DNA from 4 places in the Brachybacterium sp. P6-10-X1 genome. Region 4 is predicted to be linked to each of the others. Evidence: riboswitches for the same ligand, from Rfam matches in the RefSeq annotation. Region 4 holds a riboswitch; each other region holds the start of a gene.

Region 1 (7,460 bases), 1.7 Mb from region 4:
ATGCCGGAGAGCACGGTCGTGTCGCCGTGCCCGAGCGTGAGACTGCGGGCCCGCAGCGCGAGCGGTCGCGGGACGGCGCTCGGGCCCGAGAGGCCCGGGAATCCCGGTTCGATCCTCGCATCGGACCCGGTCGCGATCCCGGTCCCGGCTTCGGCTCCGGCCTCGGGCTCCGCCCGGGCACCATCATCGTCGGAGCCGCGGTCCTCCCGCGCGAGCTCCTGGTCGAGGTCCCACGGCAGCCAGCACCCCTCCTCCCGCAGCCTGCGGCCGTGCTCGGCGAGGACGCCTGCCGTCGGGCCGTCGGCCAGCACGTGCCCGGAGCGGTCCAGGGCGATGGTGCGTGCCGGCAGCGCCGCGACCCCTCGATCCCCCGCCCACTCGTCGAGCCGGTGCTCCACGAGCACCGTCGCCACCCCGGCGTCGGCGACCACCGATCCCAGGCTCTCCCGCACCGCCGCCACACCGTCGGCATCGAGCATCGCAGTGGGTTCGTCGAGCAGCAGCAGCTTCGGGCCGGCGACGGTCGCCGCCGCGAGAGCCACGCGCTGCAGCTCGCCGCCGGACAGATCGCGCGTCCGCCGGGGCTGCAGGTGCCCCGCCGCGACATGGCGCAGCGCGGAGGCCACCTGCGTCCCGATCCGTGCCCGGGGCACGCACCGGTTCTCCAGCGGCAGCGCGATCTCGTCGGCGACGTCCGGCAGGCACACACCGTCGGCCGGGTCCTGCCCGAGATATCCGACGACGTCCGACAGGGCGACGACCCCGTCGGCCGTCGGGTCCCGCCCGTCGATCCGCAGCCGTCCGCGGAGGCGTGCGCGCACATGGGACGGCACGGCGCCGGCCAGCGCCAGCAGGAAGGTGGACTTCCCCGCGCCGGAGGGCCCGAGCAGGAGGATCTGTTCGCCCGCCCGGATGGTGCCGGTCCAGGGCCCGACGCCGTCCCCCGAGGGGAGGATGACCTCGACGTCCTCCGCCCGGACCAGCGGCCGGCCCCCGTCCCCGTCCTCCGACCTCTCGTGGGCGCTGGCCGCGCCGTGATCCGCGCAGACCGCAGGGGCGCGGTCGACGTGCGGTGCGCCGCCGCACGCCGACGGCGCCTCAGTGGACACGGCGAGCGGGGGCGGCGTCCTCGGACCCCTGCGAACCGGTGCTCCTGCGCGCGGCGCCGATCGCGAAGTTGTCGAGCACCCCGGTGCGCACGAGGGCATCGACCAGGACCTTGGCGAGCAGGCCGCCGAGCACGAGGCCGGAGAGGACCTGCATACCCAGACGCAGGGCGAGGATGTCCTGCCCGTACCAGCCCATGCGCAGCGCGGTCCAGAAGAAGACGAGACCGGCGCCGAGCACCCCGGAGACGGCGAAGGTGCCCCATCCGAACCGGCGATACCGGGTCAGCGCGAAGGGCAGCTCGCTGCCGATGCCCTGGAGCGCCGCGGACACCAGCAGCAGCGGGCCGACGGGACTGCCGAGGAACACCACCTCGACCACGGCCGCGAGGACCTCGGCGATCACGCCGCTGAAGGGCCGACGGATGATCGCGACCGCGACGGGCCCCACCAGCAGCCAGGACCCGGCCAGGACGTGCTGGGCGAGGTCGCCGGCGGGACCCATGGCGATCGCCAGACCGTTCCAGGCCTGGACGAACACCCAGTACAGGAAGCCGAAGGTGATGCCGAGCACCACCATCAGCACGATCTCGCGCAGGTCCATCCGTGCACGGGCGGGGGCGCTCATCGCGTCCCCGGACCGAGATCGCGCACCTCGTGCGACGGGCTGTTGAGACTGAGCGTGAGATGGCTGGTCACGTGCTGGACGCCGCGTCCCACGAGCACCCAACCGGCGAGCGCGGTCGCGAGGACGTCCCCGAGGTCGCCCTCGAGACGGGTCACGAAGTGCTCGGAGCCGCGGAAGGTGCCCAGCTCCCGGGCATGGTCGATCGCCGCGTAGATGTCTCGCATGTGATCGGGGGCGGTGCCGTCCCCGGTGTCCTGGTCGGCCAAGGGGTACAGCGCCCACTCGGCGGTGGCGAAGCGTCCGGTCCGGCGCGGGGGCGGGACCTCGGCACGTCGTGGTCCGGCGCCGCCGGGCAGCTCGCAGACGACCTCGCCAGGGCAGCCGCGCGACAGGTGCACGGTCAGCGTGGCGTGGTGCTCGGTGCGGGCGAGGCCCTCGCCGAGGTCGATCAGCCAGCGCAGGAGGTCCGCCTCGTGACCTCCGACGTAGGTGGAGACGTCGCCGGTCTCGCGCACCAGCGAGCTCTCGTCGAGACCGGAGAGCGTCTCGCCGAGGATCCGGGCGTAGTCGTCGGCCATGACGCCGGCAGTGACCCGGGCACCGACCCCGAAGCCCAGCGGGGACTCGGCGGGGTCCGCGGAGACGGACGAAGCCGACCCCTCACCCGGGGCGGCGGAGGACGCGGGGGAAGCGGACGATGCAGCAGCAGCAGCGGTGGTCACGATCCGTGCCTTTCACGACGCGGCACGGACGCACAGCGGCTCTCGCCCTGCGGAGACTCCCTGCGCCGGCATGATCCGGATCAGGTTCTACGGTCGGAGTCGGAGTACTCCCTCTCAGCCCGGCTCACCGGGCTCCCGTGCACACGGCCACTGTAACCGCCGGCCGGAGCGCGCCGCACAGACCGTCCGCCGCCGCTGCGACCGGGAAGCCGCCGGCGCCCCGTCAGTCCTCGTCAGCTCTCGTCAGTCCTCCACCAGGGGGACGAAGCGGAACGCTCCGTGCTCGGTGTCCCGCAGCTCGTCCCCTCGGCGTTCGACGCGGCGCATCGTGGGGCCCACCGGGATCACCATCACCCCGCCGTCGGCCAGCTGCTCGACCAGGTCGTCCGGGAGCTGCCGCGCCTCGGCGGAGACCAGGATCCGGTTGTAGGGGCCGTCCTCTGGGGCGCCCAGCACACCCGGGCGGGCGAGCCGGATCTCCGCCACGCCCGCGGTGTCGTCGGCGAGGAGGGCCTGTCGCGACGGTTCGATGAGCGCCTCCTGGCGCTCCACGCCGATCACCCTCCCGTCGGGTCCGACGAGGTGCGCGAGCAGCGCCGTCGTCCACCCCGAGCCGGATCCGAGGTCGAGAACCCTGGCGCCGGGCGGGACGTCGAGCAACCGGAGCATGGCTCCGACGGTGAAGGGCTGCGAGTTCGTCTGGCCGTGGCCGATGGGGAGCGGAGCGTCCTGGTCCGCCCGATCGCGCTGGTCCTCGGGCAGGAACCGGGCCCGCTGCACCGCCCGGAAGGCGAGTTCCACGGCGTCGTCGCGTCCCATGACGATCCGTCAGCCTGCGGGGATCTCGACGACGCCGTCGGCCGGCCAGTCGCGCACCTCGGTGCTCCCGGGGGCGAGGTTCGTGGACTGGCGCAGGAAGATCGGTCGGCCGACGTCGCTGGCGATCGCCTCGTGCACGGGCAGGGCGAGGACAGGGCGGACGCTGCGCAGGAAGTCGATGGTCTCGGACATCTTCGACCACGGCGCGACGACCGCGAAGGCGAGCACGTCGATCCCGTGGAACTCGGGGACCGGCTCGAGGGAGTCCCCGGTGATGCCGAGCCGTGGGCCGTCCCCGGCGGTGAGCACCAGGCCCGTGTTGCCCACCCGGGGGATGTCGGGATGGATGATCGCGTGCTGGCCGCCGACGGCCCTGATCCTCAGGGCCGGGTCCTCGCCGACCGGCGGGAACTCGTGGGCGACCCCGGCGCTCAGCGGGAGCAGACGCTCACTGCCGATGGCCGGGGCGTCCTCGGCCGGCTCGGCCAGCTGCGTCGCGGTCTCCGGCTCGGCGATCACGATCGCCCGAGGACTCGCGGCGAGCGCCTCGGCCAACAGGGCGCGGTCGAGGTGGTCGGGATGCTGGTGGGTGATCGCGACGGCGTCGAGGCCGCCGAGGATCCCCAGGCCCAGCGCCCGCACGGCCTGCCCGCTGAAGCCGCCCGGATCGACCAGGAGTCGTCTCCCGGCGGTCTCGACGAGCAGGCAGGAATGGACGAGGTGACGGATCTTCATCGCTGCCTCCGGCATCGGTGGACTCGGACACGTCGAACCTAACGCGCTTCGCCTCGGGACGCGAGGGCTCGGGGCACGCAGGCATCGGCGGACGCAGGCATCAGCGGACGCAGGCATCAGTGCGAAGGGGCCGAGGACCGGCATCGTTCGAGGGAGAAGTATTCTCCGGCTGATTCACGCACAGCAGCGATCGCATCTCGTGCCACCGGCGCCCGGTCGACCGGGGAACCGGTCCTCCGGACGTCACGTCGAGGTGGTCAGCGCTGCACGGCAGACAGATCCGTCACGACATGCCCGGCGAGGACCCTGCTCTGGACCGTGGCGACGTCGAGGACTGGGTGCGCCGCTGGGGTATACCCCGGAGCGACAGCTGGACGGCTGTCGTGAGTGTGCGTTGACCGGGACTTGTCTTCCGGTGTGCACACGCCTTCGACGGGGCTTTCTGGATCCAGCTCGCGAGCAGGGCGAGCGCCGCTTGCGAATCGCTGCCCGGCTCGGTCGTGTAGATGTACAGCACCTGCGAGGCGTCGCCAGGGAGAGACAGACTCTCGAACTGCAACGAGACCTCGCCGATCACGGGATGGTCGAGTCGTTTGACGCCATGGGTGCGCTGATGCACGCGGTGTGCGGACCACCAGCGCCGGAACTCGGGGCTCGCGATGGACAGCTCTCCGACGAGTTCGTGCAGGCCCCGGTCGTCGGACGCCGAGGCGGAGTCCAGACGCAGTGCTTCGACTGCGTTGCGAGCTTGATCCTCCCAGTCGATGAACAGGCTCCGAGCACCCTCGTCCAGAAACATCCAGCGGGCGTAGTTGCGATGAGAGGCGGGCATCGAATCGAAGTCCGCGAACAGGGCTCGAGCAAGGGTGTTGGAGGCGAGGACGTCCGTGCGTCGCCCCAGGATCAGCGCTGGCTGCGTCGTGAAGGAGTCCAGCAATTGGTGGAGCCCCGACCGCGCGCGCTGCACCATAGGGCGCGTGCGGGTGGCGGGAGCGCTGGCGGCATCGAGGAGGGCGTGAAGGTAGACCTCGCCCGCCTCGTCGAGATCGAGCGCGCGGATCAGCGCGTCGACGACCTGGGTCGACGGCGTGAGCTTTCTGCCCTGCTCGAGGCGCGTGTAGTAGTCGGTGGAGACCCCGGCCAGCAGGGCGACCTCTTCCCGGCGCAAGCCGGGCACGCGCCGGATCCGTCCGTCAGGCAGCAGCCCGGTCTGCTCGGGTTCGCGGCTGGCGCGTGCGCGGCGGAGGAACTCGCCCAGCTCGTGGTGCGGCGTGCTCATGTGCCCATCCTTCCACCAACGGGCCGCTGAGCTCGCGGCCCAGGCCGGGCCGAGGAGGGTGGCCGGCGCCACGCCACGCCGGAACGTCGGCCATCCAGACAGATCAACGAACGTAATCCGTGCTGTGCGCGAGCCGGCGGCCGGTGAGGACCTCTGCCTTCAGCGAGTCGGCCTTGCTCTCGGCGAGATCCGAGGAATCTGAGCCGAGCTGCTGGCGCAGCGGACCGCTCTCGCGTTGAGCGATCGCGACGAGCGCCTCGGCCGCTTTGGCCGGATCGCCGGGCTGGGTGCCCGACATCGCCTTATGCGCTGCGATCATCTCTCGAATGGCCGGGTACGCGTCCGTGAAGGCATCGGTCAGCGCGAGGGAATCGTCGGTCAGGAAGGAGGTGTCGAAGTATCCGGGCTCGATGATCGTGACGCCTATGCCAAGATCGGCGACCTCTGCAGCCAGCGCCTCGGACAGTCCTTCGACGGCGAACTTCGCCGCGCTGTACAGCCCCCAGCCAGGGAACGCGACCAGCCCGACGATCGAGGAGAGGTTGAGGATGTGACCGCTTCTCGCGGCGCGCATCCGGGGGAGGGCGGCGCGGATCACGTTCCAGGTGCCGATCAGCTGCACGTCGATCATGGCGCGAACGGCCTCGGTGCTGGTCTCCTCGACAGCGCCGAGGATGCCGTAACCGGCGTTGTTGACCACGACATCGATCTGCCCGAAGCGCTCCGTCGCCTGGGCGATCGCGCCGTCGACCTGGGTCTCGTCAGCCAGCGACACCTCCAGCGCCAGCAGCCTCGTCGTGTCGACCTCTGCAAGTCCGGCGAGCAGCCGTTCGAGGGAGCGAGTGGTCGCCGTGACCTGGTCGCCATGATTCAGGAGGTGCTTCACAAGATGGAGCCCGAGTCCGCGCGAGGCGCCGGTGACGACCCAGGAGGCAGGGCGGCCGATGGGATAGGTCATGGGATGTCCTCTCGGTAGTGAGTGCTTCCACTGTCCCGTGGTCAGCGGGGCGATTTCCGCCCATAGCGGGCTCTGCTCTGCCTAGGACTGAGAGACCCAGTGAGGACGATCGAGTGAAGGGAGCCGCCGCGCCGCGCCTGGCACCGAGAATCGGCTGGCCATCCGGTCTGCGAGCTGATCAGTGATGCTGCGCGGCGCCCCGCCGAGCAACCGGGCGAGCGTGAGGTCGGGGCGCGAGAAATGGGCGCTGCGGGCCGCCGGGAACGTCGCCAGGGCCCGAGCGATCGAAGGGATCGAAGAACGGATCAGTGCGTAGGTGCGCGCGGTTCGAAGCCTGCAGCACACGCTTCCCGCAGCGAACGGCGTCCTGCCGCAGGAGTTCCCGGAGTCGGAGTCGCCCATGGCGCTCTGCCGCGCCGGAGAGGCCTTCCATGCAGACCTCGTCAGGGAGGGCCACACCGCCGGAATCCTGGCTGCCGGAGTGACACCTGGCGACTTCCAGGCCCTGGCGATGTACAGCGCGATCGCGCTGAAACATAGCCGCGTCGGGCCCCGCGCGAAGACGTCGACCGCAGGACCGACTTCCTCATCAGCGGGATCTGCATGACTTCCTGAAGCGCAACGAGGGGGCTCCCCGTTCAGCAACGATGATGCAGGATGCCCTCCAGCAGGATGTCGAGCGCCCAACGAAGGCGTCCCTCGGGGGTCCCCTGCGTGAACAGCTCCGTATCGAAGGCAGCGAGGGCCGGGTGGCGCCTGAGGTCCGCCGCAGCGAGCGTGGCTGCGAGTTCGTCGATCTCTTGGCCGGTGCCTGCCGACCGCGCCGCCCACTCCGCAGCCATCGTGCTCGCATGTTGGAGCAGGAGGTCAATGCCCCATGCCGCGGCCCTCGCCTCGACCCCGGCGGATTCCAGCAGCCGCAGGAGCAGGTCGATGAGGCTGAGGTAGTTGGGTCCATCGGGCCACACGAACATCGCGGAACGAGCGAGGTTCGCGTGCTCGGTGAGGAGACCGATGTAGTCCGTGATCGCGCGGTGCAGACGTTCGCGCCAGGGCTCCACGCCATCCCACATGAGGTCGAGGTCCGCGAGCAGCCCATCGATGAGGAGGGCGTGCAACACAGTCACGTTCTTCACGTAGACGTAGAGCGACGCGGGCCCCGTGTCGAGTTCGTCGGCGACACGGCGGATCGTCAGCTTGTCCGCGCCCTCTC
Region 2 (7,460 bases), 930 kb from region 4:
ACCGTCCGCTCGAGGACGCGACCGACGACCTGGTCGCGCTGATCGAGCACCTGCGCCCCGACGTGGTGATCGGCTACGACGACGAGGGCACCTACGGGCACCCCGACCACGTCCGGGCCCATCACGTCACCGCAGCGGCCTGCGCCCGCAGCGGCACCGTCCGGCTCGAGGTCTCCAGCGCGCCCAAGGGGTCGGTCCCCGCCACGGGCGGCTTCAGCTGGCGCGAGCACCCCGGCACCGCCGAGGTCGTGCGCGCAGCGGCGGATTCCTATCGCACGCAGCTGACCGTCCTCGGCACCGACGACGAGGGGATCCGGATCCGCCACGTCGGGGGGCAGGACGACGTCATCGCACTGCGGACCGGGCTGCGCGTCAGCGCATGAGGCGTCTCAGACCGTGACGTCCAGCAGCGACGGCAGGTGATCCGATGCCCCGGCCAGGCGCTCGGCGGGGACCCTCGTCGTCGAGGTGACCGCCTGCGCGGCCCGCACCTGCACCCCCGCCGTGGTCAGCACCGCGTCGATGCGCCGCACCGGGTCCGCTGCGGGGAAGGTGTGCTCGGTCTGCACGGCCTGGTCGCTCAGCAGCGGCTCGAGCGCTTGCCGGGCCGCCCCGTCGGCCGTCTCGTTCAGGTCCCCGCCGACGATCGCCGGGGCCCCCGCCCCCTCGACGAGATCGCGCAGCTGTGCCGCGTGGGTCAGTCGGTTCTCCTCCTGCAGCGCCAGATGGGTCGAGGAGACCACCACCTCCCCGCCGCCGGGCACCGAGAGCCGCACGGCGGCGATCCCGCGCGGGTAGGTCGAGTTCAGATCGGTGATCCGCTGCGGCACCGGCGCCAGCCCTCGCCGGATCACCTGGGCGACGACATCGTCGGTGGCGAGGACCGCCAGCCCCCGCCCGCCGAGGCCCCCGAGGAGCACGCGGCGGTCGATCTGGCGGGCCAGCCAGGACAGCCTCGCCGTCGGCAGCACGAGGCGGGGCGCCTCCTGCACCAGCACGATGTCGGGCCGCAGATCCTGGAGGGTCTCGACGAGAGCGTGCAGGTCGCCGCGCAGCTCCCACAGGTTCCAGGTGACGATCCGCAGCGACCAGGGGTCCCGCTGACTCATCACGCTCAGCGCCTCTCGTCCTCGACGGCCGCCATCGGGTCGAGCAACCGGTCGACCAGTCCCCACAGCTCCTCGATCTCATAACCCGGCCAGCCGAACAGCACGCGCCGCCACTCCGGCGGCACGGCCTTGGGGCCGAGCGCGGCGCCGATCAGGGAGCCGGTGATGCAGGCGACGGTGTCCGTGTCGTATCCCGCGCGGGCCGCGGCCTCGAGGGCGGCGACGAGCGTGTCGCGCTGGGCGAACTTCCCCTCCGGGATCGGGCGGACCCCGGTCACCGCGGCCCAGGCGGCCTGGAAGGCGCCGACCACCCAGCCGTTGCGGCGGAACTGCGCAGGAGTCGCGGTCTCGGCCTCCACGATCCGCTCGGTCCACAGCTCGCGGCGGTCCTCGGACAACCGCGACAGCCCGCAGCGCACGTCGATCTCGCCCGTGAGGATCGCGTGGCGCACGGCGAAGCCCCACAGCAGGCAGGCCTCGGTGGTGTCGGGGTGCACATGTGTCAGACGGCACACCACCTCTATGCCCTCGGCCGCGTCGTCGTCCGAGGACAGCAGGTACGGCAGCACGGCGGCGTGGGTGCGCATGAGCGATCCGTTGCCGGCGTTGGCCGGGAGCTCCTCGTGCGCGGCGAGCGCCGCCGCCCGGAAGTCGGCCGCACGCGGGGCGTAGTGGCCGCTGTCGCGAGCGGACTCCGCGGCGCGGCGGATCACCTGCGAGGTGAGCGTGCCGATGTCCGGGGTGCCCAGCGACCACGAGTACCACTCGCGGGCGATCTGGTCCTGCGCGGACTCCATCCGCAGGTCATGACGGTCGGGCGTGGAGATCGCGGCCTCCAGCACCACGATCGCCATGGCGGTGTCGTCCGTCCACTCCCCGACCTGCCAGCCGAGCACCCCGCCACCGATCATGTCGATGTCCTCGGAGTCGACCACCGGGGCCTGGAACTCGTAGGGGGCGCCGAGCGCATCACCGGTCGCGGCCGCGACCACCGATCCCGCCGCGCGCCGTCGCTGCTCAGGGGTCAGCCCGGTGTCCGTCGTCATCGCCGCGTGTGTGCTCACGTGATCATCGTTCCACACCCGCTTCCGCGCTCCCTGATCCCAGTACCCTGGAGGGGACATCGAAGGAGCCCCATGACCGAGATCCCCGGCAGGTCCACGGACCAGCCTGCCGACGTCCGCACCGACGTCCCCGCGGGCGCCGCGCCCGAGAACGACCCCCAGGGCGGAGACCCGCACGACCACAGCGACCCGCACGGACACGGGGACCCGCACGACCACAGCGACCACGAACATCCGCCGACCGGGGCGGACCTGGTCCAGGACCTGGTCAAGGGTCTGTCGATCCTCGCACTCCTCCTGCCCGTGCTGGGCGTGGTCCTGCTGCTGGCGATCCTGCCGCTGGCTCCCACCAGCCCCGCCGCGCTGCTGCTGGGCATCGGTCTGGGCGCCGCGCATCTCGCCGCCCTCGTGGTGACCAGCATGTTCGTCGCCCGGACCCGGAAGCAGCTGGCGGTGAACCCGGGGCTGCTCGCCGTGCGCAGCATCCTGGAAGAGGTGCTGCGCGTCGCCGCCGTGCTGCTGGCGCTGCTGCTGTGGCCCGCCGACATCCGCGCCGAGCTCGGCGTGTGGGTCGGAGCCGGGGCCGCCCTGGTGTGGCTGGCCCTGGCGACCGCGCAGACCGTCTCCACCCGGCGCCGCATCGCCCGACCCTCGGAGTGGTCCCAGGACGCCGTGGCCACCCTGCTGTCCGAACGGGTCGGGGCCCGCGGGGCCGTGCTGATGCGCCTGCTGGACGTCGTGGGCACCGTCACCTTCCACATCGGCGCGACCGTGCTGGTGATCCTCTCCCCGGTGCTCGTGATCGGCACCGCGGTGTTGTCGATCGGCTCCGGCCTGTCCACGCTGGTGCTGCAGCGCCGCGCGCCCGCGGAGCGCTCGCGCACCCCCTGGGCCTACGCCCCGCTGGGGATCGGCCTGCTCACCCTGGCCCTCGCCTCGCTCGGGCTGGTCGGGCTCTGAGCCGCCGGCCCCGATGACCCGCGTGACCCACCCCACCCCACGACCCCGCAGGAGCCGATGATGACCACTGCCCCCACCGCCCTCTCGTCCACCAGCCACTCCGGCCTCTCGCTGGGCGAGGTCGACCTCGCCGTCCGCCTCCAGGACGACCTCTTCGGCCACGTCAACGGCCGCTGGCTCGCCGCCCACGAGATCCCGGCGGACCGGTCGAGCGACGGAGCGTTCCACCAGCTGCGCGACCTCTCCGAGGAGCGGGTCCGGGAGATCATCGAGGAGGCCGCCGAGGAGGTCGACGCCGCGGACCCCGCCGTCGCCCCCACCACGGATCACGGTCGCGTGGGCGCTCTGTACCGCATGTTCATGGACACCGAGGCGATCGAGAGCGCCGGCATCGCCCCGCTCGAGGACCTCCTGGCCACCGTGAGCGCGAGCGCGGACCTCCCGGCGATCACCCGCACCATGGCCGCCCCCGACTCCGGGACCAGCGCGCTGCTGGCCTACGTCTGGACCGACGACCACGACTCCTCCAGCTACCAGGTCAAGCTCCACCAGGGTGGGCTCGGCCTGCCCGATGAGTCCTACTACCGCGAAGAGCACTACGCCGAGATCCGCGAGGCCTACGTGGCCCACCTCGCGAACCTCGCGCGCATCGCCCGCCTGCCGGGCCGGGACGGTCTGCTCGCCGGCGGAGCCGAGGAGCTCGCCGGCGCGGTGATGGACTTCGAGAGCCGCCTGGCCGCCTGCCATGTCGACGTCGTCCGCCTGCGCGACCGCGAGAAGTCCTACAACCCGATGGACGACGCCCAGCGCCGCGAGCTCGCGCCGGCTTTCTGCTGGGATGCCTACTTCGAGGGCTCCGGGGCGCCCGCCGCGGCCGTCGAGGTGGTCTCGATCGGCCAGCCGGAGTTCGTCTCCGCCGCCGCCGAGCTGCTGGCCGGCCAGGACTTGGCCGTGCTGCGGACCTGGCTCGCACTGCACACCGTCGGCGCCTACGCCCCGTACCTGGGCGCGGCCCTGGTCGAGGAGGACTTCGCCTTCTCCGGCAAGGTGCTCTCCGGCGCCGAGGAGCTGCGCGAGCGCTGGAAGCGCGCCGTCGCCTTCGTCGAGGGCGCCGTGGGCTTCGCCGTCGGCCGCGAGTACGTCACCCGCCACTTCCCGCCCTCCCACAAGGAGCGCATGACCACCCTGGTCGACGCGCTGATGGACGCCTACCGCGACTCGATCACCACGCTGGAGTGGATGACCCCGGCCACCCGCTCGACGGCGCTGGCCAAGCTCGAGAAGTTCACCGCGAAGATCGGCTATCCCGAGCACTGGCGCACCTACGACGGCCTCGAGATCGTCCCCGGCGACCTGGTCGCCACGGTGCGCGCCTCCCGCCGCTTCGACGCCGACTTCGAATACGCGAAGGTGGGCGGCCCGATCGACGAGACCGAATGGCACATGACCCCGCAGACGGTCAACGCCTACTACAACCCCGGCGCCAACGAGATCGTCTTCCCCGCCGCCATCCTCCAGCCGCCGTTCTTCGACGCGGAGGCCGAGGACGCCGTGAACTTCGGCGGCATCGGCGCGGTCATCGGCCACGAGGTCGGCCACGGCTTCGACGACCAGGGCTCCAAGTACGACGGGGACGGGAACCTCGTCTCCTGGTGGACCGACGAGGACCGCGAGGCCTTCGACGCCCGCGCCGCCGCCCTCATCGCCCAGTACTCCGAGCTCTCCCCGCGCGAGCTCGATGACGTCCACCGCGTCAACGGCGCCCTCACCATCGGCGAGAACATCGGTGACCTCGGCGGGCTCTCGATCGCACTGAAGGCCTACCGCGGCAGCCGGACGCCGGACGACGCCGACGCGGTCCTGGACGGCTTCACCGGGCTGCAGCGGGTGTTCCTGTCCTGGGCGACGGTGTGGCGCGGCAAGAACCGCCCCCAGGAGGCGATCCGCCGCCTCGCCGTGGACCCGCACGCCCCGATGGAGTTCCGCTGCAACACCGTGGTCTCGAACCTCGAGGAGTTCCACCAGGCCTTCGACGTGCACGCGGGCGACGGGATGTATCTCGCCCCCGAGGACCGGGTGGCGATCTGGTGAGCGGCAGACCGGACGCTCCCTTCTACGTCGGCACCACCCGGCCCTCCGGGGTCGGGTGGACCCGCATCGGCCTCACCGCGCTGGCGGGCGTGATCGTCACCCTCCTGATGGCCTCTCGCAGCTCCCTGCTGGCCGCCGTGGTGATCGCCGGCCTGTTCGCGCTGCTGACGCTGTGGACCTGGATGGGCCAGCACTGCCGCTTCCTCGTCGACGAGCGCGGCGTGACCGTGAGCCTCGGCGGTTTCCTGCCGCGGCCCAGCTGGCCGCTGGAGGACTTCCGCACCGTGCAGTACCGCACCCTGGCGGCGAACACGGTCGGCGTGACCCTCGGCGGCTACGGCTGGCGCCGGGGGAAGGCGACCTCCTCCACCCGCCCCGAGCTGGCTCCCGTCGGCGACCGGAAGATCTTCACCACCGGGCAGACGCAGCAGCCGCACCGGATGATGGTCACCCGCGCCGGCACCATGGTCGAGATCATCGGCCGCTCCGGCACGAACTACCTGCTGTCCCCCGAGGACGTCGACGCCACGGCCGAGGCGATCGACCAGGCGATCCGCTCCCGGCGCTGACGGGATAGACTGGCCCACGGTCATCCGCTGACAGGGGAGCACCACCACGGTGCTGAGAGTGCGCGATCCGGCGCAGACCCTCGAACCTGATCCGGCTCACACCGGCGTAGGGAGTCGGGATTTCCGCGAGGCGCCGACGGCGTCCCGCGCCCCTTCCGCTCGTGGAAGGAGAAGTGATGACACGCTTTCGCACCGTCGATCTCTTGGTCACCGTGCTGATCGGGGCGGCCTTCGGCGTCGCGTTCCTGGGCTACGGGCAGCTGTACACCCTGATCGGCCCGCTGACGGCGACGTTCAAACCCGCCGAGGGCCTGCTCGCCGGGATCTGGTTCCTGCCCGCCGTGCTGGCGGCCCTGATCGTCCGCAAGCCGGGCGCCGCCCTGCTCGCCGAGATGATCGCCGCGGTCGTCTCGATGCTGCTGGGCAGCCAGTGGGGCTGGGGCACCGCGGTCTCCGGGCTGATGCAGGGCGGAGGGGTCGAGCTGGCGTTCGCGCTGGCCCGCTACCGCCGCTTCACCCTGCCTGTCGCGGTCCTCGGCGGCATGCTCTCCGCCCTGCTGGAATGGGGCTGGGAGAAGATCGCCTACTACCCCGAGATGAGCTGGGCGTACTCGGTGACGATGCTGGGGTTCTTCCTGCTCTCCGGGGCCGTGCTGGCCGGCGGTCTGGGCTGGGCCGCCTCCCGCGCCCTGGCGGCGACCGGCGCCGTGGACTCGCTGCCGGCGGGACGTGAGCATGTCCGCGCCACCGAAGCCTGAGATGGCCGGGGAGCTCACGCTCTCCGGCCTCACGTGGCGGCCCCACACCCGCGCCGAGCCGACGATCGCCGGGCTGGATCTGGTGATCCCAGCCGGTCAGCGGGTGCTGCTGGCCGGGGCCAGCGGCAGCGGGAAATCGACCGTGCTGCGCGCCCTGGCCGGCCTGCTCGATCCGGAGACCGGCGAGGGGACGGGAGCGCCGGGGGCGCCCGATCGACCCGGAGCGCACGGCCTGCTGCTGCAGAATCCCGCAGACGCCCTCGTCGCCGCATCGATCCGGCGGGACGTCGCCTTCGGCCCCGAGAACGCGGCCCTGCCCCGCCCTGCGATCCGGCAGCGGGTCGCGGCCGCCCTCCCGGCGGCGCGCGTGGACCTGGATCCCGAGCGGGCACCGCTCGAGACCAGCGGCGGCCAGCAGCAGCGCATCGCCCTGGCGGGGGCGCTCGCGCTGGGGCCGGAGGTGCTGCTGCTGGACGAACCGACGAGCCTGCTCGATGCGGAGACCGCCGAGCAGGTGCGCTCGGCGATCCTCGCCACCGCCGAGGACCGCACCCTGGTGCTCGCCGAGCACAGGATCGAGCCGTGGCTCCCCCATGCCGACCGGCTCGTCGTGCTGGGACCGCAGGCCCGCATCCTGCTGGACGTCGACGCGGCCACCGCCCTGTCCGAGCACCGCGACGCCCTGGTGGCGGCGGGGATCCTGGAGGACGGGAACGGCGCATCGGCACGGGCCCGGCGCTGCCCGTCGGACGGCGACGGGCGGTCCGTCCGAGCCCACGCGGGGACCGTCGCGGCGCTGCACCGCGTCCTGGTCCCCGAGCGAGGGCTCACCCGCCCCGTCGATCTCACGGTCCGTGCGGGTCGGCTGGGCGTCCTGACCGGCCCGAGCGGGGCGGGCAAGACCACCCT
Region 3 (7,460 bases), 1.6 Mb from region 4:
TGGTACCGCGCCTTCTCCCCGCATCGCGCCGCCGCGGCGATCACCACCCCGATGCTCATCACCCACGGCAACCGCGACTACCGGGTGCCGATCAGCGAGGCGCTGCGACTGTGGTGGGACCTGGTCTCGGGGTGGGACGGCCCACCACAGACGATGCCGCACCGTTTCCTGCAGCTGACCAGCGAGAGCCACTGGGTGTTGACCCCGTCGAACGCCCTGGCGTGGAACCGGGCCGTGCTCGCCTTCTGCGACCAGCACGTGCTCGGCGGCGACCCGGTCCCCGAGGTGCTGCCCTGGTGAACGCCCCCGGTCACCCGGCCCGTGATCGTTCAGGTGCCCTGCGCCGCGGTCTCCGCCGCGCTCGCGCGGCGGACGTCGTCGTTCAGTTCAGCGTGCCGGTGAGCCTGCCGTGGAAACGGGTCGAGTGCTCGTCCAGGCCCGTGAAGCGCACCTCGATGTCGTGGGCGGCGTACTTGGTCTGCACCGAGTCGAGCACGGCGACCGTGGAGGCATCCCAGATCTGCGCTGCGGCGAAGTCGACGGTGACCTGCGGCGGATCCTCCGCGTAGGAGAACTGCTCGACGAGGTCGTTGCTGCTGCCGAAGAACAGGGGGCCGCGCACCGTATAGGCGGCCGACTCCTCGTCGACGACCCGTTCGACCGTGGTCACATGCGCGACGCGCCGGGCGAACAGCACCATCGCCAGCACGGCCCCCGTCGCGACGCCGATCGCGAGGTTGTTCGTGGCAACCACGACGGCCACGGTCACGAGCATCACGCAGGTCTCCGACAGCGGCATCCGCTTCAGCGTCGCGGGACGCACGCTATGGAAGTCCACGGTGGACAGGGCCACCACCATCATGACGGCGGCGAGCGCAGCCATGGGGATCTGCTCCATGAGATCAGACAGCGCGGTGACCAGCACCAGCAGGAGCACTCCGGCGATGAACGTGGAGATCCTGGTGCGGGCGCGGCCGAGCTTCACGTTCACGACGGTCTGGCCGATCATGGCGCAGCCGGCGATGCCGCCCCAGAACCCGGCGAGGATGTTCGCGGTGCCGAGCGCCCAGGACTCCCGTCCCTTGTGCGAGGTCGTCTCGGTGATGTCGTCGACGAGCTTCGCGGTCAGCAGCGTCTCCATGAGACCCACGAATGCGACGCTGAGCGCCGTCGGCCCGATGATCCGCAGCGTCTCGAGGCTCAGCGGGACCTGGAGCTGGGTGATCCCGGGCAGCCCGCCGGCGACCTCGCCCTGATCGCCGACGTTCGGGACGCTCAGGTGAGCGATCATCGCGATCGCCGTCACCGCGATGATCGCCACCAGCGGTGCCGGAACGGCCTTGGTCAGCCGCGGGAGCACGAGCACGATGACGAGTGTGAGGACGAACAGCGGGTACACCGCCCGCGGCACGTCGAGGACATGGTGCAGCTGCGCGGTGAAGATGAGGATGCCCAGGGAGTTGACGAAGCCGATCATCACCGAGCGGGGGATGAAACGCATGATCCGGGCCAGCCCCGTGACCCCGAAGACGATCTGGATGATGCCAGCCAGGATCACGGTGGGCAGGAGGTATTCGACCCCGTGGGTGTGCACCAGAGGTGCGACCACGAGCGCGACGGCGCCGGCCGCCGCAGTGATCATCGCGGGTCGCCCGCCGAGGATCGACATCGACACGGCGAGCACGACCGAGGCGATCAGGCTGACCTTCGGGTCGACCCCCGCGATCACCGAGAAGGAGATCACCTCGGGGATGAGAGCGAGGGTGGTCACGGCCCCTGCGAGCACCTCGGTGGTGAGCAAGCGCGGGCGACGCAAGGCCTGGAGAGTCGTGGGGGGAGCGGTCACGCAGGGATATTACGGGACCATCGGTCCCCCGGGTCGTGGCGTGGGACTCGACCCGACCGCTCGGCATGCCCGCGGTCGGGCGTCGGGGCTACGCTTTCACCACCGTGCCCTGCTCGCGTATCGCGCCTGCCGGGCCCCGACCGGACAGAGGACGTATGACTCCCCGCACGCGCCGCCGCTTCGACGCCACCTGGCTCCCCTTCGGCATGATGGTCGGCTTCGTGGTCGGGATCGGCACCGCGCTCGCGGTCACCGACAATCTGCTGGTGGGTGCGGTGGTCGGGTTCCTGATCGGGGGCGCCCTCGGGGTAGTGCTCGGGCTGCGTCCGCGCGATACGTCCACGGCCGACGAGGACGCCGAGGACGACCGCTACCGCGCCGCGCACGGTGATCCGACACTCCGCCGGGACGGCGACGAGACCGACGACGAGAGCTGAGCGTCGCCGCACAGCGCCGATCACCGATCGATCCTCCCCACACCACGGCCGTCCACAGTTCTTTGAGGTGCCGTACCGCGAAATCCGAGGTCGTGGTGCCATGGTGGTCCTCACCTGGCCAGGACGGGCCAGCGATCATCGTCTGACGTCTCCAGGAGGATCCGATGAAGGTCACCGACACTCATGGCGCCGCGGCCGGCCACTTCGACTATCTCGAGGCCGAGACCGCGCCGCAGACCATTCCCGCCGACGTCCATGACTTCCCCGCAGCAAGCACCGAGCACCTGGTCGATCTGGTCGAGACGACCGGCTCCCGCCCGGCGGTCACCGGTCCCGTCCGCATCGGCGCGGAGCCTCTCGCCGCACGCAGCGCCTGAGACCCGCGCCCCGGGACCCTGCCATCGCGGCCCCGCGCCCGGGCACGGCCCTCGGCGCGGAACCCGGGCCGGAGTCGCCGTGCCCGGCGTCGTGACCGACGGCGCGCTCGTCGGCATGTCCGAGCGCGCGCTCAGTCCCGGTCCGGGCGACGGGCGATGGTCACCAGGTGATCGACCGGGCCGTGCCCGTCCTGCGGGGTGAAGGAGAGCTGCTGCTCGGCCCCGCCGCGCAGCGCACGCTGCAGGAAATCGCGGGCGGCCGCGATCGCCGCGAGGTCATCGCCCCGCCAGCGGGCCGGACCCCGCTCACCCGCCGAGCCCCGCACCGCGGCCGACCCCTGCTCGTCGGGCCCGCACAGCTCGTCCGCCGCATCCTGCGTGGTCGCGAGCCGCCTCAGCGATCCGGCGACGGGATTCCGCGCGACGGCGAGGCGGGCGTACTGGGCGGCGATCGCCGCGGAGAGGGTGCACCCGGTGCCATGCGTCGCTCGTGTGCGCACGCGCTCGCCCCGCAGCAGGTCGATGCCCCCGGGATGAGCGACCACATCGACGATCTCGTCGCCCGCGCGATGGCCGCCCTTGAGGACCACGACGTCGACGCCGACACCCCGCAGCTGCTCGGCCTGCTCGCACATGGCCTCGACATCGGTGGCTTCCGGGACTCCCAGCAGCCGTGCGGCCTCCGGCAGGTTGGGGGTGACCACATCCGCCAGCGGCAGCAGCCGCTCGCGCAGCAGATCCGTCGCGATATCGGGCAGCAGCACGTCTCCGCTGGTGGCGACCATGACGGGGTCGAGCACGAGGCGGCCGAGATCCTCCCTCCGGCTCTCGAGGGTCTCCGCCACGGCGGCGATCACCTCGGCGGAGGCGAGCATCCCGATCTTCGTCGCATCCAGCGGGATGTCGTCGAGCACACTGGTGATCTGCCGCGCGACGTCCCGCGGGGCGACCGGGATCACGGCCTGCACTCCGAGGGTGTTCTGCGCGGTCAGCGCCGTGATCGCCGAGGTGCCGTAGACGCCGAGAGCGGTGAAGGTCTTCAGATCGGCCTGGATGCCGGCGCCCCCACCGGAGTCGGAGCCGGCGATGGTCAGCGACGTGGGCGGTCGCATGACGGGGCGCTCCGGGGACGGGGACGATTCCTGGGGCGGGGCGGTCGCGCCGGGTGCGTCATCCACGACGGATCCCCTCCTCGAACGCGGCGAGCAGCTCGGCGGCCGCCCGCTCCGGGTCCGTCGCCGCGGCGATGCGCGAGACGACGCAGACGCCTTCGATGCCGGTGGCCGCCAGCTGCCCGGCCAGCACGGCATCGATCCCGCCGATGGCCACGGCGCGCGGAAGGTCTCGACCCTGCGCTCCAGCCGTCCGACGGGCCGCGGCCCACGGGGCGAGGCAGGCGGCCAGCCCCTCGAGGCCGAGCGGTGCGGCGGCGTCGGTCTTGGTGTCGGTGGCGCGGATCGGGCCGATGCCGAGCATGTCGGCCGACCCGTCGGCCAGCGCCTCCTCCACCTGGTCGGGAGTCCCGGCGGACACGCCGATCATGAGGTCCTCGCCGAGGATCTCGCGGGCACGGGAGGGCGGCACGTCGTCCTGGCCCACATGGAGGTGGCAGCGGGTCTGCTCGGCGACGGTGAGCCGGTCGTCGACCACCAGCGGGATCTGCGCCGCACGGGGCCCGAGCTCTGCCCGGAGCACCTCGCGACACTCGCGGACCAGCGCCACCAGGTCGGCATCGGTGGCGTTCTTGTCCCGCAGCTGGATCATGCCCGCCCCGCCGCGGACGGCTGCCAGCACCACAGCAGGCACGGCGTCGATCCCGCCGGACAGCTCCGAGTCGGTGACGTGGTAGAGACGCAGGTCGGTGGCGTGGGCTGCGCGCAAAGAGGGTCGCATCATGCCGTCGCTCCGGCCGGGCCCTCCTGGATCTGCACCAGGGTCACGACATCCTCGGGAGTGAGGGTGTCCAGGGCGTCGAGCCAGGCGACGGCGAAAGTTCCGACGCCGCGGGCCTCGCGGGCGGCGACGGTGCCGGCGGCGCCGAGCAGGGCGTGGGCGGCCAGCACCGCGTCGTGCGCGGTGAGGTCGCTGCCGCGGAGGGCGCCGAGCAACGCCGCGCAGACCGCGCCGAGGGAGCAGCCGGTCCCGATCACGCGGGGCATCAGGGCGTCCCCACTGGTGAGGACCGTGGAGCGGTCGGCGGAGAGGATCGCGTCGCGCTCCCCGGAGACGGCGATCACGGCGCCGCTGCGGCGGGCGAGATCACCGCCGGCGCGCAGGACGCCCTCGACGGAATCGGTGGCGTCGACGCCACGGCCGCCGGCGCTATCGCCCGCCAGGGCGGCGATCTCGGAGGCATTGCCGCGGATCGCGGTGGGTCCGAGGGCCAGCAGCTCGTGGGCGAGCGGGGTGCGCACGGGCAGGGAGCCGACGGCGACCGGGTCCAGCACCCACGGTGTGCCGGCCTCCGCGGCGGCGCGGGCCGTTGCGGGCATCGCCGCAGCCTGGTCCGGGGACACGGTCCCCACGTTGATCAGCACTCCGTCGGCCGCGCCGGCGAAGACGGGCGCCTCCTGGGGATGGTCGACCATCGCCGGGGCGGCGCGGACGGCCAGCAGGACGTCCGCGGTGATCTGCTGGACCACGGTGTTGGTGAGGCACTGGACGAGGGGGTCGCGTTCGCGCAGGACCTCGAGGGCGTGCCGGAGTCGGATGCCGGGCGTGCTGGCAGTCATGGGTGACGATCCCTTCGCAGGCGTTGACCAGGGCAGGTTCGACGGGTGTGCTCTCAGCCGTCACCTCGACGGCACCCCGTGTCACTGGTCGGCGACTCTAGCAGCAGCCCGATACCTGCCGACCCCCGGCACGGGACCGCCCGGTCGTCGACCGGTGTGCCGACCGGCGTGCCGCGTGGGGCCGAGCGGTTCCTGCCCGGGTGTCGACCGGATCCCGGCCCCTACCGGTCGGGCGCCACCCGTGAACACATGACGCTTCCTTGACCTTTTTTTGACTATTTGACAGGCTGTCCCGAGTGCCCGCACACCACGGGACCGAAGACGTCTGTCAGGGGACCTCGGCGCGGTCCGGTCACACGACCGGCCGCGCCGCGGTGACGGTCAGGTCGCTCACCAGCGCTTCCCCGCTCCGTCCCCGGTCGCTTACCGTGGGAGCCGCGCCGCCCTCGGACCGGTGGCGCCGTGGCCGGGACGACCCGGCCGACGGGACCCCGGCGAGGACGGCCTCGGAACAGGACGCCACCCATGCCGTCACCCGACCGCTCCTCCGCTCCCACCGGTCGCACCCTCATCGCCGCGATCCTCACCCGGGACGCGCTCTCCCGCCTCGTGCTCGGCTGGGCCTCCGTCGCCGCCCTCACCGCGCTCGCCCCGGATCCGGGGACGTCCTCCGGCACGGTCCTGCTCCTGCTGCTGGCCGCGATCGTGGCGGTCATCATCGTCGCCGCGGGCGGCGTCGTGCAGCAGGCCGAGGCTCTCGCGCGCCGGCTCGGCGACCCCTACGGCACCCTCGTGCTGACGCTGTCCATCGTGGTGATCGAGGTGGTGCTGATCGCCGCCGTGATGCTCGGGCCCGGCGAGCACACCACCATCGCCCGGGACTCCGTGATGGCGGTCTCGATGATCATCCTGAACCTGGCGCTCGGGATCTGCGTGCTGGTGGCCGGCATCCGCCACGGCGACCTGCGGGCGAACCGCGTGGGTGCCTCGACCTACCTGGTGCTGCTCGTCGCCCTCGGCGGTCTCGTCTTCGCCCTGCCGGCGCTGATCGGCCGCGGCGGATCGTTCACCACGGTCCAGGCTGTCGTGGTGGTCGTGGTGGTCGTGACGCTGTACGGGTTCTTCCTGTGGCGGCAGGCCGGGGCACAGGCCGGGGATTTCCAGGAGATCGAGGTGCCCGTCGGCACCGCATCGCCGCGCACCACCGCGTCGCCGGCCCGCCGCGGCACAGCCTCGCCGGCCCGCCGCGGCACAGCCTCGTCGGCCCCGGCCGGCGCCGAGCCCTCCGCCTCGGACGCCGCCGGGATCACGCAGGTGCTCGCGACCCATCGCGCCGAGCTGCTGTCCCGGACGGCCGTGCTGGTCGCCACCGTGCTGCCGATCGTGCTGCTCTCCCATCACATGGCGTCCCTGCTGGACGAGGGCCTCGCGCGGCTCGGGGCTCCCGCAGCGCTCGGCGGGGTGCTCATCGCGATGATCGTGTTCACCCCGGAGACGATCACCGCGGTCCGGGCGGCGCTGGGCGGGGAGATCCAGCGGGTGGTGAACCTGTGCCATGGCGCCCTGGTCTCGACCTACGCCCTGACGATCCCCACCGTGCTGGTGATCTCGCTGCTCACAGGTCAGCAGGTGGTCTTCGCCGAGTCCGGTGCGAACCTGCTGCTGCTCGGGGCGACCTTCGCGGTCTCGGCGATCTCGGTCGCCGCCGAACGCGTCACCGCCGTGCACGGCGCCGTCCACCTCCTGCTGTTCGTGCTCTACGCGCTCGCACTGTTCGCCTGACCCCTTCCTCCCCGCGCGGGAGCGAGAACCGGGCGACCGCCGCACGTCGCCGAGGATCGGCCGACGCCGCGCGACGGGAAGCACCCGGCTACGCTCGAGGGATGAGTGCGACGACGTCTCAGATCCCCACCGATGCCGGTGACCTGCCCGGGCTGCTCTGGCTCCCCGAGAACCTCGAGCAGCCGGTGCCCGGCCTCGTGGTGCTGCAGGAGATCTTCGGACTGTCCCCGTACATGCAGCAGCGCTGCGCGGATCTCGCGGCCCTCGGGTATGCGGTCCTCGCCCC
Region 4 (7,460 bases):
TCGCGGAGGGGTCGATCGTCGAGATCGACTCCACCTTCGCCGAGGTCGAGCCGATGCCGGCCGACTTCGACCCCTTCGCCGCGACGCTGGAGAGCGTGCCGGCGGCGATCTGAGGATCCTGGGGCGCGAGCGGCACTCCGCTCGCGCCCCGTTCACGCTCGGTCACAACCGCTGACGCCTGCGGGCGCCGCGATTACGCTCACGATCGTCCCGCCTCCCCCGTCGACCGAGAGCAGACGACCATGACCCAGAACCTCCTGACCGACCGCCTCGATGCCGGCCCCGTGATCTGCGCCGAAGGCTTCCTCTTCGAGCTCGAGCGCCGCGGATACCTCACCGCCGGGGAGTTCGTCCCCGAGGTCGCCCTCGAGTTCCCCGAGGCCCTGCGCTCCCTGCACCTCGACTTCCAGCGCGCCGGCTCCGACGTCGTCGAGGCGTTCACCTACAACGGCCACCGCGAGAAGATGCGCGTGATCGGCAAGGAGGACCTGCTCGAGCCGCTGAACCGCTCGGCGCTGCAGATCGCCCGAGAGGTCGCCGACCGGGTGCCGGGCAACCTGATGGCCGGCAACATCTCGAACTCGAACATCTGGGACCCGGAGGATCCGGCCCGCCAGGCCGAGGTGCGGTCCATGTTCGAGGAGATGGTCGGCTGGGCCGTCGAGGAGGGCGCGGACCTCATCATCGGCGAGACCTTCTACTACGCCGGCGAGGCGCTGACGGCGCTCGAGGTCGCGAAGGCCTCCGGACTGCCGGTGGTGCTGACGCTCGCTCCGATGGCGTTCCAGGAGATGGCCGACGGGGTGGGGATCGTCGAGACCGCCCGGCGTCTCGAGCAGGGCGGGGCGGACGTGGTGGGACTGAACTGCTTCCGCGGACCGGCCACGATGCTGCCGTGGCTGCAGCAGATCCGCGAGGCGGTCTCCTGCCACGTGGGGGCGCTGCCGATCCCGTACCGGACCACGGCCGAGGAGCCCACCTTCTTCAACCTCTCCGACGTCCGCGCCTCCGTCCCCTCCCCGCACGGGCGGACGTTCCCCACCGCGCTGGATCCGCTGCTGACGAACCGCTACGAGATCGGGGCCTTCGCCCGCGAGGCGTTCGACCTGGGCGTGAACTATCTGGGCGTGTGCTGCGGCGCCGCCCCCATCCACATCCGGGAGGTCGCCGAGGCCGTGGGGCGGACCACCGAGGCGAGCCGCTTCTCCGAGCGCATGGAGAACCACTTCATGTACGGCAGCAACGAGCGACTGCCCGAGCACATCGTGGGCCTGGGCGACCGCGCCTGAGGCAAGCCCGACGGGCTGACGCGCCGACGGGCCGACGGGCCGACGGGCTATGGTGGCTGGACGACACGGGGTGCCCCGCCGGGGCTGAGATCACACCCGCCGAACCTGAACGAGTTCGCACTCGCGGAGGGATGTCATGGATGAGCGTCATCGCATCGGACGCCGCTGCTCCGCACCGCACCGCACCGGGTCGACGGCTCGGTCCGCGGGCGACTCCTCGGCGTGCCCCGGTCGTCCCGGCTGCGAGAGCCGCACCGGGAACCCCACCCCGAGGAGACTCTGTTGAGCACGAGCTTCACCCGCGCCCTGCGTGAGGGCAGCGAACCCACCTGGTCCCGCGCCGTCGGCCATCGCTTCGTCCGCGAACTGCACACCGGCGAGATCCCGGACCACGTCATGGCGGGATACCTGGTCCAGGACCATCGCTTCCTCGACCGCTTCCTGGCCCTGCTGGGAGCGGCCGTGGCCACGGCCGACACCCTCGACGCCCGTCTTCGCCTCGCCCGCTTCGCCGGCGAGGTCGCCGGGGACGAGAACACCTTCTTCCTGCGGGCCTTCGAGTCGCTCGGCGTGACGGAGCAGCAGCGCGCACGGATCCCCGACACCCCGGCCACCGCAGGGTTCCTCGCTCTGTTCGACGAGGCGGCCGCGAGCCGGGACTACGCGGAGATCCTGGCCGTGCTGCTGGTGACGGAGTGGCTGTACCTCGACTGGGCGCAGGCGGCGCCACGCCCCCGGCCGGAGAGCTTCGTGCACGCCGAATGGATCGCTCTGCACGACAACCCCGCCTTCGTGGAGCTCGTCTCCCTGCTGCGCGGCGAGCTGGACCGCGTCGGCCCCGGCCGCGCCGACGCCGCGCGGGCACGCTTCGAACGCGCCGTGCAGCTCGAGCTGGACTTCTTCGACCAAGCCTACGCGCGGCCTCTCGGGGCGGTCGGTGCTCCCGCCGCGTCGGCCGCTCCCGACGCCTCGACGGGAGGCGCCCGATGACCCTGTTCGACGCGTTGAAGAACGACGTCACCGCGGAGTGGCGCCGCTACACGCTCCATCCGTTCGTCGAGCAGCTCGGGGACGGCACCCTGCCGCTGGAGGCCTTCCGGGACTACCTCGTCCAGGACTACCTCTTCTTGGTCCAGTTCGCCCGCGCCAACGCGCTGGCCGCCTACAAGTCGCGCACCCTGGCAGACATCCAGCGCTCGGCCGACGCGCTCGGGGCGGTCCTCGACGAGACCGCCCTGCACGTGCGGCTCACGGAGTCCTGGGGCATCGATCGCGAGAGCCTCGAGGCAGCGCCGGAGAAGCAGGCCACCGTGGCCTACACCCGCTACGTGCTGGACTGCGGGAACTCCGGCGGACCGCTCGACCTCGAGGTGGCCCTGGCTCCGTGCACCATCGGCTACGCGGAGATCGGCACACGGCTCGCCCCGCGCCTGCACGGGGCGCGCGATCATCCCTACCGCGACTGGATCGGCGAGTACGCCGGGGCCGACTTCCAGGGCGCGGCCCGGGCAGCGCGCGAGCACCTCGATGCGCAGGCTGACGGGCCGCTCTTGGCACGACGGTTCCAGGAGCTCGTGGACATCTTCCGCACAGCGACCCGCCTGGAGACCGCATTCTGGCAACAGGCGCTGGACAGCCACGAGAGCTGACTCCCCCACGGTCACGCCAGCATGACACCGGCGATCGTGGCGCTCATGAGATTGGCGAGGGTGCCGCCGAGAATCGCCTTCAGCCCGAGCTGCGCGATCTCGGAGCGGCGCTCCGGGGCCAGGCCGCCGAGGCCGCCCAGCAGGATGCCCAGCGAGGAGAGGTTCGCGAATCCGGTCAGGGCGAAGCTGATGATCGCGGCGGTCTTGGGGCTGAAGGAGTCGATCTGCGGACCGAAGTCGGCGAAGGCCACGAACTCGTTGACCACGATCTTCTGGCCGACGAAGCTGCCGGAGGCCACGGCCTCGTCCCAGGGGACGCCGATCATCGCCATGACCGGGGCGAACAGCCACCCCAGGATCTGCTCGAAGGTCAGGTCCCCGGCGCCGAACCAGCCGCCGACCACACCGATCAGCAGATTGATCAGCGCGATGAGCGAGATGAAGGCCAGCAGCATGGCGCCCACGTTCAGCGCCAGCTTCAGGCCGTCCGCCGCCCCGCCCGCGGCGGCATCGATGACGTTGCTGTAGGAGAGCTCCTCGAGGTCGTCCTCGTCGTCGGAGCTGTCGTCCTCGTCGCGCTCCTCGCCGTCGACGACGGTCCCGGCGTCCGCCCCGGTCCCGGCGCCGGCCGCGCTCCCGGCGGCCATCGTCCTCTTCGTCCGGTGGCTGCTGCTCGCGACCAACGCGGCTTCGCGGGCGACGGCCTCGGGATCGTCCTCCGGCATCAGGATCTTCGCCATCAGCAGCGCGCCGGGCGCGGCCATGAAGCTGGCGGCGATGAGGTATTCCAGCGGAGCGCCGAGCAGCGAGTAGCCCACCAGCACGGAGCCGGCGACGGTCGAGAGGCCGCCGACCATCACCGCGAACAGCCCCGATCGCGAGAGCCGCTTGATGTATGGGCGGATGACCAGCGGCGCCTCGGTCTGGCCGACGAAGATGTTCGCTGCGGTGTTGACCGACTCGGCGTAACTGGTGCCCAGGATCTTGCCGAGCCCGCCGCCGAGCCATTCGACGATCTTCGGCAGGATCTTCCAGTGGTAGAGCACCGCGGTCAGCGACGCGAAGAAGACGATCACCGGCAGCACCTGGAGGGCGAAGATGCTTCCCTCGCCCTCGGCCGGCAGCAGCGGCCCGAACAGGAAGGCGATGCCCTCGCCGGAGGTGTCGATGACGGCCTGGAACCCGGCCGAGACCTTCCCCAGCGCCCATTGGCCGGGACCCCAGTACAGGACGATCACCCCCAGCCCGAGCTGGAGCGCAAAGGCTCCGATCACGGTGCGCAGCCGGATCGCCCGGCGATTGCTGGACAGGGCGACGGCGATGAGCAGGAGGCCTGCCATCCCTCCGATCCCCCAGAGCAGGTCGATCATCGCGCTCACCTCGCAGAGACAGATAGGGGACACGGGCGCGGTCGTCCGCGACAGTGTAGAGGGCACGCGCCCGGGTAGGGTCCACAGGCCCGTGGGCACCGGTCGCCGACTCCAGCAGATGCGCCGGTCCCCGACCGGTTCGCCGCCGACGCCGGGTAGGTTGGCCCCATGGACGCCGCCCATCCTGTGCACGTGCGGGCCGACGACGACGGTCTCCCCGACGAGCAGCTCGTCGGCGAGCTCAGGTCCCTGCTGGCCGCGGTCGACGGCTTCGAGCAGCTGGCCGAGCGGATGATGCTGCTGTCGGACCCGCGGCGCCTGCGGATCCTGTTCTGCATCCATGCCCACCCCGGCGTGCGCAGCTCGGACATCGCCCGCGCCATCGGAGCGAGCGACTCGACCACCTCCCACGCGCTGGCGCTGCTGCGCGATGCCGGATGGGTGCGGGCGGAGCGCTCAGGGCGCGAGGTGCGCTACGACCTGACCGACAGCTTCGCCCATGACCTGCTGCACGAGCTCGGCTCGGACCACCTTCCCGGCGTCCATCACCACGGTCCTCACACCAGCGCCTGAACGATCGTCATCACCGCGCCGGCGGTCGCCAGGATGATCACCAGGCGCATCAGGGTGCGCTCCGCGAAGCGTCCGGCGAGCCGCTCCCCGACCCCGATCCCGATCAGGATGGCCAGGATGGTCACCGTCCAGCCGGCACCGGGCATCGAGGGCAGGGACCCCTTGGCGGCCAGCGAGAGGATGCTGATCAGGGCGAAGTGCGCCTGCGCCGAGGCCGCGAAGTGCCGGTGGCTCCATCCGGTGGCCACGGCGTAGAGGGCCAGCGCCGGTCCGCCCACCCCGGCGGTGACGTTCATGAACCCGGAGGCGGCGCCGAACCCGGAGCTGACCGGCAGCGAGTCCCTCACGTCCCCGGACCGGAAGAGCACCGTCACCCCGATCGCGAGCAGGATCAGCACTCCCACCAGGATCGCCAGCGGGTCGGTGGGCAGCACCAGCAGCACGACGGCTCCCCCGGCGATCCCCACCAGCGAGAACGGGGTGAAGCGGGCCAGGCGTCGCCACTGGACGTCCCGGTGGACGAGGGCGAGGTTCAGCAGGGCGGAGACGATGCCGCACAGGTTCGTCACCAGCACCCCCTCGAGCGGCCCCAGGGTGAGCACCAGGAAGGGCGTGGCGACCAGGGCGAATCCCATACCGGTCAGGCGCTGGAATCCGGCGCCCACCCCGATGATCACGGCCAGCAGGGCGAGGTCGAGGACGGGCATCACTGAAGCCTACGGGCCCGACACGATGGAGCCTGCGGGCTCTTCACGGTGGAGCCTACGGGCCCGACACGGTGGAGCCAGCGGGCCCGGCGAGCGCGAGCCCGTGGATCCGAGGACCCCTGTCCCGCGTGCCCGTCGACGCGGAGCAGCCGAGGCAGCCGGCCGGCTCGCATTCTTGTAGGATCCTTCAAGTATCACCGTCGGAAGGACCCCCGTGTCGACACCGACCACCAGAGCGCGGACGTCGGGCCCGCAGCCTCCGACCCCTGCCGGGCCGGCAGGCCGCACCCCTCCGGGCTCCCGCGGCCCTCGCAGCGATCGCGACCCCCTCGGCGTCCGTGCCCGCACCCGACGCTCGACGATCCTGCTCGTGCTGCTCGCCGTCGCGACGGCGGTCAGCCTGGTGCTGTGCGTGGGCATCGGCCCAGTGCCCATCCCGCCGGGTACGACCGCGCAGGTCATCGCCGGACACCTCGGGGTGACCGGCGCTCCCGCGGCGGATCCCGCGACCGACGCGATCATCCGGGCCGTGCGCCTGCCGCGGGTGCTGATGGGCGCAGCCGTCGGCGCGTGCCTGGCGATCTGCGGGGCGGCGCTGCAGGCCATGGTGCGCAACATGCTCGCCGATCCGTACATCCTGGGCGTCTCCGGCGGCGCCTCGACCGGCGCGGCGGCGGCGATCCTGTTCGGCGCCGGCGCGGCCCTGGGGCAGTACGCCCAGTCCGTCCTGGCCTTCGTCGGCGCCCTGGGTGCGGCCCTGCTGGTGTTCGCCATCGCCCGGGCCGGCGGTCGCGTGAGCTCGCTGCGGCTGCTGCTGTCCGGGGTCGCCGTCGGCTACGCGCTGACGGCCGTGACCAACCTGTTGATCTTCTCCTCGGACTCCGCCGAGGGCTCGCGCTCGGTGATGTTCTGGATGCTGGGGTCGCTCGCCCTGGCCCAGTGGAATGCGTTCCTGCTGATCGCCGGGCTCGCCGCCGCGCTCGGGATCGCCGCGATGACGCTCGGCGCGCGCGTCCTGGACGCCCTCAGCGCCGGCGACGAGATCGCCCACGGCCTGGGCATCTCCCCCGATCGCGCCCGCATCGCCTTCCTGGTGATGGTCTCGCTGTGCACCGCCGCGGCCGTCGCGGGCGCCGGGTCGATCGGCTTCGTCGGCCTGGTGATCCCCCATCTCGCGCGCCGCCTGGTCGGAGCCCGCCACCGGGTGCTGATCCCCGCCAGTGCCCTGCTCGGCTCGCTGTTCCTGCTGTGGGCCGACGCCCTCGCCCGCGTGGTGATGGCACCGCGCGAGCTGCCCATCGGGGTGATCACCGCCGCCGTGGGCGCCCCGTTCCTGCTGATCCTCGTGCGCCGCCTGTACGCCCGTCGGTCCTGACACCTCCCGCTCACCCCCAGAACGAAGGCACCATGAGTCACCGCTCCCTCGCCGCCGCTCGCGTCGGCCGCCGCACCGCCCTCGCCGGGCTCATCGCTCTGACCGCAGCAGCCTGCGGCCCCGGCTCGGCCGACGGAGGCGGGCCCGACGGAGGCGGCGCCGACGCCGGCGCGACGAACGGCTTCCCGCTCGAGCTGACCAACTGCGAGGCGACGCTGCGCTTCGAGGCCCCGCCGGAGCGGATCGTGCTGCTGGAGTCCGCGCCGGTGACCACCCTGGACGGCATCGGCGTGCTGGACCGGGTCGTCTCCCGCGCCGGAGCCTTCCCGCCCGGCTACTACGACGAGGACCTGACCGCCCGGATCGAGGCGATCCCGGCCCTCAGCGAGGACATCGACGCGGCCGGGCATCTGCAGATCAACCAGGAGGTGGTGATCGCCCAGCGGCCCGACATCGTCTTCGGCCTGCCGGACGGGATCACCCGCGAGGCGATGCGC

Evidence for each region. Region 4 has a riboswitch for thiamine pyrophosphate ahead of BH708_RS15795 (TenA family protein). Riboswitches for the same ligand answer to the same signal wherever they lie in the genome.
Region 1: another riboswitch for thiamine pyrophosphate. It lies ahead of BH708_RS08220 (YkoF family thiamine/hydroxymethylpyrimidine-binding protein); the one in region 4 lies ahead of BH708_RS15795 (TenA family protein).
Region 2: another riboswitch for thiamine pyrophosphate. It lies ahead of BH708_RS00250 (ECF transporter S component); the one in region 4 lies ahead of BH708_RS15795 (TenA family protein).
Region 3: another riboswitch for thiamine pyrophosphate. It lies ahead of thiM (hydroxyethylthiazole kinase); the one in region 4 lies ahead of BH708_RS15795 (TenA family protein).

Annotation. Positions count from the first base shown of each region.
Region 1 is NZ_CP017297.1:1,796,269-1,803,728, forward strand. It holds gene BH708_RS08210 (ATP-binding cassette domain-containing protein) at 1-1,109, opposite strand, end outside; gene BH708_RS08215 (ECF transporter S component) at 1,099-1,734, opposite strand; gene BH708_RS08220 (YkoF family thiamine/hydroxymethylpyrimidine-binding protein) at 1,731-2,456, opposite strand; TPP riboswitch at 2,496-2,605, opposite strand; gene BH708_RS08225 (protein-L-isoaspartate O-methyltransferase) at 2,700-3,275, opposite strand; gene BH708_RS08230 (MBL fold metallo-hydrolase) at 3,285-4,010, opposite strand; gene BH708_RS08235 (helix-turn-helix domain-containing protein) at 4,294-5,289, opposite strand; gene BH708_RS08240 (SDR family oxidoreductase) at 5,393-6,247, opposite strand; gene BH708_RS08245 (TetR/AcrR family transcriptional regulator) at 6,886-7,460, opposite strand, start outside.
Region 2 is NZ_CP017297.1:60,669-68,128, reverse strand. It holds gene BH708_RS00280 (PIG-L family deacetylase) at 1-383, shown strand, start outside; gene BH708_RS00275 (endonuclease/exonuclease/phosphatase family protein) at 390-1,109, opposite strand; gene BH708_RS00270 (ADP-ribosylglycohydrolase family protein) at 1,115-2,173, opposite strand; gene BH708_RS00265 (hypothetical protein) at 2,246-3,133, shown strand; gene BH708_RS00260 (M13 family metallopeptidase) at 3,194-5,224, shown strand; gene BH708_RS00255 (hypothetical protein) at 5,221-5,793, shown strand; TPP riboswitch at 5,816-5,923, shown strand; gene BH708_RS00250 (ECF transporter S component) at 5,970-6,551, shown strand; gene BH708_RS00245 (ATP-binding cassette domain-containing protein) at 6,529-7,460, shown strand, end outside.
Region 3 is NZ_CP017297.1:1,931,164-1,938,623, forward strand. It holds gene BH708_RS08855 (alpha/beta fold hydrolase) at 1-300, shown strand, start outside; gene BH708_RS08860 (SulP family inorganic anion transporter) at 383-1,846, opposite strand; gene BH708_RS08865 (hypothetical protein) at 2,002-2,283, shown strand; gene BH708_RS08870 (hypothetical protein) at 2,448-2,660, shown strand; gene thiD (bifunctional hydroxymethylpyrimidine kinase/phosphomethylpyrimidine kinase) at 2,792-3,838, opposite strand; gene thiE (thiamine phosphate synthase) at 3,831-4,556, opposite strand; gene thiM (hydroxyethylthiazole kinase) at 4,553-5,392, opposite strand; TPP riboswitch at 5,384-5,481, opposite strand; gene BH708_RS08890 (calcium:proton antiporter) at 5,918-7,174, shown strand; gene BH708_RS08895 (dienelactone hydrolase family protein) at 7,276-7,460, shown strand, end outside.
Region 4 is NZ_CP017297.1:3,520,543-3,528,002, reverse strand. It holds gene BH708_RS15805 (Gfo/Idh/MocA family protein) at 1-113, shown strand, start outside; gene BH708_RS15800 (homocysteine S-methyltransferase family protein) at 243-1,289, shown strand; TPP riboswitch at 1,346-1,438, shown strand; gene BH708_RS15795 (TenA family protein) at 1,572-2,279, shown strand; gene BH708_RS15790 (TenA family protein) at 2,276-2,938, shown strand; gene BH708_RS15785 (NupC/NupG family nucleoside CNT transporter) at 2,950-4,308, opposite strand; gene BH708_RS15780 (helix-turn-helix transcriptional regulator) at 4,477-4,881, shown strand; gene BH708_RS15775 (sulfite exporter TauE/SafE family protein) at 4,866-5,588, opposite strand; gene BH708_RS15770 (iron ABC transporter permease) at 5,959-6,963, shown strand; gene BH708_RS15765 (ABC transporter substrate-binding protein) at 6,996-7,460, shown strand, end outside.